3 regions of the Anoxybacillus sp. PDR2 genome follow, and region 1 is predicted to be linked to each of the others. Evidence: predicted binding sites of a transcription regulator. Region 1 holds the regulator's gene; each other region holds the start of a gene.
The links. Region 1 encodes LexA, which represses DNA repair genes until DNA is damaged. Its sites were predicted from a motif close to CGAACATATGTTCG; they were not measured.
Positions count from the first base shown of each region.

Region 2: the regulator LexA is predicted to act here: its motif matches at 1,155-1,168, upstream of uvrB (excinuclease ABC subunit UvrB).
Region 3: the regulator LexA is predicted to act here: its motif matches at 1,255-1,268, upstream of GRQ40_RS10810 (carbohydrate kinase).

Region 1 is NZ_CP047158.1:1,517,314-1,519,591, reverse strand. Features, by position in the region: gene GRQ40_RS07365 (YneB family resolvase-like protein) at 1-164, opposite strand, end outside; gene yneA (cell division suppressor protein YneA) at 181-480, opposite strand; gene lexA (transcriptional repressor LexA) at 629-1,252, shown strand.
Region 2 is NZ_CP047158.1:3,382,085-3,384,362, forward strand. Features, by position in the region: gene uvrB (excinuclease ABC subunit UvrB) at 1-1,082, opposite strand, end outside; gene GRQ40_RS16335 (CsbA family protein) at 1,285-1,506, opposite strand; gene GRQ40_RS16340 (PDZ domain-containing protein) at 1,523-2,278, opposite strand, start outside.
Region 3 is NZ_CP047158.1:2,264,273-2,266,550, reverse strand. Features, by position in the region: gene GRQ40_RS10820 (EAL domain-containing protein) at 1-391, shown strand, start outside; gene GRQ40_RS10815 (PilZ domain-containing protein) at 413-946, shown strand; gene GRQ40_RS10810 (carbohydrate kinase) at 1,290-2,278, shown strand, end outside.

The DNA.
Region 1 (2,278 bases):
CCGTCTCGCTCAATCTCATAACCGCTTGCCCGCTCTTCAATGACCTTAACGACTTGAAAACGATATGTTTCGGCGAGCTGCTCAAGCTCCTCCTTCTGCCGTTGCAGTGATGTTTCTTGTTCCTCTTTGTTTGTGCTCACCCGACAATAAATAATCGCTTTCATTCCATCATCTCCATTATTATTTACTGACGACTAGCTTCTTTTCTGCCTTTGATTTTAACACGGGAATCACTAGCTTTTCACCCGCAGCAATTTTTTCATTTGGCAAATGGTTTACATTCATTACCCATTCAATAAATTCTTTCGTTGAAAGCTGATGTGAAGATCTGTATTCATTGGCTATTCCCCAAAGCGTATCTCCGGATTCTACCGTAATTTTTAAATATTTCTCCTTTTGAATCGGATGGCTCGCATACACGAAACCTGATAGTAGCATAAACACCAAGCATGAAAACACGAGATAATGAGTAACTTTCATCTTCTCTCACCTCTTAGAATGTTTGTTCGCTTTTCTACCCATTATATTAAGAACATTCGTTTGCGTCAACCATTTTTTCGAACTTATGTTTGTTTTTTTGTTCTCCTCGTGTTATAATAAAAAAAACGATGGGTAAGAGGTGTGAAACATGACCAAACTGTCGAAACGCCAACAGCAAATTCTCGATTTCATCAAAAAAGAAGTAAAAACTAAAGGGTATCCTCCTTCCGTTCGTGAGATTGGCGAAGCGGTTGGACTTGCCTCTAGCTCAACGGTGCATGGACATTTAGCTCGGCTTGAAAGCAAAGGATACATCCGCCGTGATCCAACTAAACCTCGCGCGATTGAAATATTAGATCCGGATTTTGCCTCATTCATGCGGCCGAGCAATGTGATCAATGTTCCGGTCATCGGAAAGGTAACGGCAGGGCAACCAATAACCGCTATCGAAAATGTGGAGGACTATTTTCCGCTCCCAGAACGCTTCGTTTCTGCAGAGGACCATGTTTTTATGCTTGAAATAATGGGCGATAGCATGATTGAGGCAGGCATTTTAGACGGAGATTTTGTCATTGTTCGTCAGCAGCAGTCAGCTAATAACGGAGATATTGTCGTTGCTATGACGGAAGAAAACGAAGCAACCGTCAAGCGCTTTTTTAAAGAACAAGGCCACATTCGCCTACAGCCAGAAAACCCTCATATGGAGCCTATTATCGTCAACGATGTTACGATTCTCGGGAAAGTGATCGGCGTATATCGCATGATTCAATAACAAACAAGGGTAGATAAAGTGAAATTCACCTTATCTACCCTTGTTTTAAGTAGCGATGATTATTCGATCATTGTTAAAATCCGCTAGGTTCTCTTATTTGTCTATATGGATGGAAGCGACATCATTTTGTGCAATTCATTTGAGCGGTACATTTTTGCCCATTTTAAGACGGATGCTGCATAAAGACAGGAACGAACAGCAAATCATTTCTCTACATCATAATCCGTATCGTTCTTGACAGATAAAATGATAGTGACTAACGTTGTAACTGTAGAGACTACAGCTGCTATGACCGAGGCAAGTCACGGACTTGTCTCGAACCGGCGAAAAACAAATTCTGCTTTTGAATGGGGCGTCTATTCCATCTTTTCGTTGGATTTCGATCATTCGCAAATGGACCCAATGCCGAAACCATTCAGCACTTATATACAGGATGAATCGTAATTCCTTTAAACCTCATCGAACTTCTTTCCTAGTTTTTCTCTTTAAATGAGACTATTCCCTTAGGGTATATGGCTAATAATCTAAATTCAAGGAAAGCATTTCTTTTTCTTGTTTTTTTGATTCCTCATCACCATAATCATGCGAATCCATATCTCTGCATATCATTTACATAACATCAAAAAAGGAGAGCATCAGGCCATGTTATCTATTGAATTTTTCGCATGGACACTATCTGCTATCTTAGGAATCGGATTTATTATTTCTCTTATAGCTGTATCCAGAAAACCGAAAAACATGACTGAGATGGAGCGACAAAGTCCTGAACCCAAGAACACAGAACCATAAAATAGAGTTTGTTCAGACCTTCATCGCGCGGATACATGACGAGAAGGCAAGCCTGTGGACTTGCCTTCCAGCCGCGGTACAGATACTATTGGTTCAATCGTTAAGTTTTATTTATATCGTGCTTTGCCGACAGGATGAAAACTACAGACCGAAATCAAGTCTATGAATCATCATCGCTTTTTTTCGGTAGAATGTCCTATTATTATTCTATTGTTTTGTTTCATTTCTTATTTTACC
Region 2 (2,278 bases), 1.9 Mb from region 1:
AGCACCTGTTTGCGTGCTTTGTCGCCATTATACATCCCGCGAATCTGCGGCAGTGTGACGTGCGATTCATCAATCACAATTAAAAAATCGTCTGGAAAATAATCGAGCAGCGTATAAGGAGTCGATCCTGGCGGGCGCAATGTTAAATGGCGTGAGTAGTTTTCAATTCCTGAACAAAAGCCCATTTCCCGCATCATTTCAAGATCATAGCGCGTGCGCTGCTCAAGCCGCTGCGCTTCCAACAGCTTGCCCTGCTCCCGCAACTCCTTCAAGCGTTCTTCCAGCTCTTGCTCGATATTTTGAATCGCCAGCTGCATTTTTTCATCGCGCGTGACGAAGTGGGAAGCTGGGAAAATCGCAACATGCTCCCGCTCTCCGATAATTTCTCCCGTCAGCGCATCTACCTCGCGAATCCGTTCAATCTCATCACCAAAAAACTCGACACGAATGCAATGCTCGTCGCGCGAAGCCGGAAAAATTTCGACGACATCACCGCGAACGCGAAACGTTCCCCGCTGAAAATCAATGTCATTGCGCGTATACTGCACATCGACTAAACGGCGCAGCAATTCGTTTCTTTCGATTTCCATCCCTGTCCGCAAAGATACGACAAGCTCTCGATATTCTTCCGGAGAACCCAAGCCGTAAATGCATGATACACTGGCCACAATAATGACATCGCGCCGCTCAAATAAAGCAGATGTGGCCGAATGCCGCAGCTTATCAATTTCATCGTTGATGCTTGCGTCCTTTTCAATATACGTATCCGTCTGCGGCACATACGCTTCCGGCTGATAGTAGTCATAGTAGCTCACAAAATACTCAACTGCATTATTTGGAAAAAACTCCTTCAATTCACTATATAGCTGGCCCGCCAATGTTTTATTATGAGCAATGACCAGCGTCGGTTTACTCACCTTCTGGATGACGTTAGAAATGGTAAAGGTCTTTCCTGTTCCTGTCGCTCCTAATAGCGTTTGATGCTTCGTACCGTTCAAAATTCCTTCCACCAGCTTAGCAATTGCCTTTGGCTGGTCGCCTTGCGGCTGATAGGCTGATACTAATTGAAAATGATCTTTCACCTGCGCAAAGCCCCCTTCGTATTCATCCTAATTGTATTGTACCACATGAATGCTTAAGATGCACAAAAAATACGAACTTATATTCGTTTCCAAAACTTTCGTAAGCCTTACAGAGCGAACAGCTATTTCCATCTCTTTGGCTGCAATAACAAAAGCCACCGCAAAAGAACGGTTCAATCGATCTTTTGCGGTGGCTTTCTTCTTATTTTTTAAATTTTTTTACCATTTTCTCTGCATATAAAAAGCCTGCCGTTGTCGACGCAATATCCGCTAACACTTCATGAAGCTCGTTTGTATATCCTTTGACATAAGAAGCTACTAACAGCGCCACTGTCAGCAGCGTCCCCACATAATGATTATAAGTGACACGAGTAAAAAGCAGCACTAGCAAAAACGGCACGATTAATGCAACGAGAAACCACATAAGCAAAACCCCTTATCTATACAGCTTCCGATGTCCATTTTTCCCGCGTTTGCACAAACAACAATCCAAGCTCGTGATGCTCATTTTCATATAACGCTCCTTGGACAAAACGGACTTCCTCATTTTGATCCAACACCTCTAGCTTACAAAAAGCGCGGTTATGCTGCAATGCCTCATAAAATTCTTTTTCCGTTTTAACTGGTATGCCGTTCACTTTCACAATCACTTCGCCGATTTTCAGCCCGATTTTTTCAGCCTTCGATTCTGGTAAAATTCCTAAAATAACCAATCCCTGCTCTTGCTGTGAAAAATACGGGGGACGGGAACGGTCTTGCCGATGCTGCCAAAAAGCCAGACATTCTCTAGCAATCAACGCCGCAGCTGCAACCGCGATTCCTAAGGAAGGAAACCAAGAAGACGCCAAAGCTCCCGCGCAGACAGCGGCCGCTAACCAGAGCACGCGACGGCCGGCCATTTGAATAGAGGCTCGTGGATGCATGCCTTGCATATGCTGCGAGAAGCCGAGCAAAAATGGCACCAGAGCGAATGAATATGAATGATCCACGCCCGAAAACAATGGCCACCATGAAAAAGGTGAAGAGAGCGGGCCATTGGAAATTGGCAGAAGCACAGGCACAAACCAAATCCTATCTACCCAATGTTCTCCAATCATAAGCCCCCTCTTGCTTTTAGCAAGCTGCGGAGAAGTAGCCACTGCTCCGTTTCGCAAAATGAGAAACCCCTCGGCAAATAACAGCAATGCAAGCAGCCA
Region 3 (2,278 bases), 750 kb from region 1:
TTCTAATCGCAATATTGTATTGGAAATTAATGAGGCGCAAAAGGTGTCAGATGTAGGCTTGCTCAAAGAAAAAATCCGTTTTTTAAAGAGTAAGAAGTATGCCATTGCTCTTGATGATTTCGGCAAAGGGGAGACGTCTATGCGAACCGTCATGGAGTTGGAGCCGGATTTCGTCAAGCTGGATCGTTTCTATGCTGTCGATTTATCTGTTTCAAAGGAAAAGCAAAACGAAATCCAACTGCTTTTGGAGTTTTGCCAGCCAAGAAATATATATGTTGTTTTGGAGGGAATCGAAGAGCCAAAGGATCTAGCGATGGCCAAAGCATTAGGAATTCATTTAGGACAAGGATATTTATTAGGGAAGCCATCGCCAGTTCGCGGGGTGAACTAAAAGAGGGGAGGGTTTATTGATATGGAAATAATGATAAGCGCAATTTTCGTGTGCCTATTTTTACTTATCTTCTCTCTTATCCTTTTTCATGCCTTTTATAAGCAACAATTAAGAAAAAAGGAAGAGCAAATTCATACGTTGAAGGAATCGGTAACCGATTTGCAGATCAAGCTAAAAGATAAGGAGAAAAGAAAAGCCTTTCGTGTGAAATTGTTTGAGCAGGAATGTCATTTTGAATTGCTTGAATCTGGCAATCAGCCATTAGGAAACCTTAAAAATAAAAAGGGAACAGGACAAATTAATGATATAAGCCGTACGGGTTTACAAATAAGTTGTACGTTGGATTTGCCTGTCCGAAAACAAATTTTTTTACAGATTTATTTTGTTATTGATGGTGAGCCTTTCTCTCTGAAAGGGAGGATTGTGCGGAAGGAAGAGCTGATAAACCATGTAATCTATGGAATAGAATTTGTTGATCTGCATCAAAGAGATCAGCAGAAACTGCATCGATTGATCCAAAGGTTAGAAATTGAAAGGAGAAAAAATGCAGAATGACCGGGCTTTATGATTCGTTTTTCTTCAAGTCATGCGAAAAAACATTTTGATATACAGTTTATTAAGTTGGGAATGTGAAAGCTGTTTCAACAAAACCATTTAATGACGGATGAAGCGAATTTACGCTTCTTTTTTTTGAAACAGCATGATTAGGCATACTGCTTGTTTTTGAAAAAGAAAATGAGGGCATGTTCAAAGGCTGCAGCCATGATCCGAAGTGCAGATGTACAGAAAAGATTTCCTAATTTACGAGTGTGAATGAGATGTTTGTGATTGATTGACAAGACGATAAACATTTGTTTATAATTTAAACAAATGTTTGAGAATGCTGAGGTGCATTCAGATGAATGAAAAAGAGCAACGAATTTTAACACTCATTCGCAAAAATCCATTTATTACACAACAAGAATTAGCTGAACAGCTTAAGCTTTCGCGCTCGGCTGTGGCAGGCTACATCTCTTCGTTAACCAAGCAAGGGAAAATCGTTGGCAGGGCCTATGTGCTTCCAGAACCATCGCGGATTGTATGCATTGGGGGGGCGAATGTCGATCGCAAAGCGCAGTCGCTCTCAACCGTTCGGTTTGGTACCTCCAATCCAGTCACTGTTACGCAAAGCTGCGGCGGAGTCGCGCGAAATATTGCTGAAAATTTAGGAAGGCTGGGCGAATCGGTTTCTCTTTTAACCGTTGTTGGCGATGATCAGGAAGGAGAGTGGCTGCTGGCGACGACAGGTGCCTATGTCGATATGAGCCAGATTGCAAAGCAAACCAATGCTCATACTGGCACCTACACGGCTGTTTTAGATGAAAAAGGAGAAATGGTCATTGCACTAGCTGATATGGCGATTTATGACACGATTACCACTGATTTTATTCAAAAAAGATGGCCGTATATTTCTTCTGCTTCTATTGTGCTATTGGATACGAATTTTCCGAGCGAGGTGTTAACATTTGTGATTGAGCGCTGTCGCGAGGAAGGGATTCCGTTGTGTGTCGCGCCTGTGTCGGCTCCCAAGATGAAAAAGCTGCCTAGCGACCTCCGCGGTGTGACATGGTTGATTGCTAACCGAGATGAAGCGCTCACCCTCGCAGGAATGGAAGGAGAAAGAACAGAAGCGGCAGATGATTACATTCTTTCTCTTGGCGTCGAGCATGTCGTTATCACTTGCGGCGCCAAAGGGATTACGTACAAAACACAGCGCGGAGAGAGCGGGACGATCGCTGCGCCGTCGATCGACGTTGTCGATGTAACAGGAGCGGGCGATGCGTTCGTTTCCGGATTTTTATACGGAATGAATCAAGGAAAATCGTTTGCTGATGCGTGCCGGCTTGG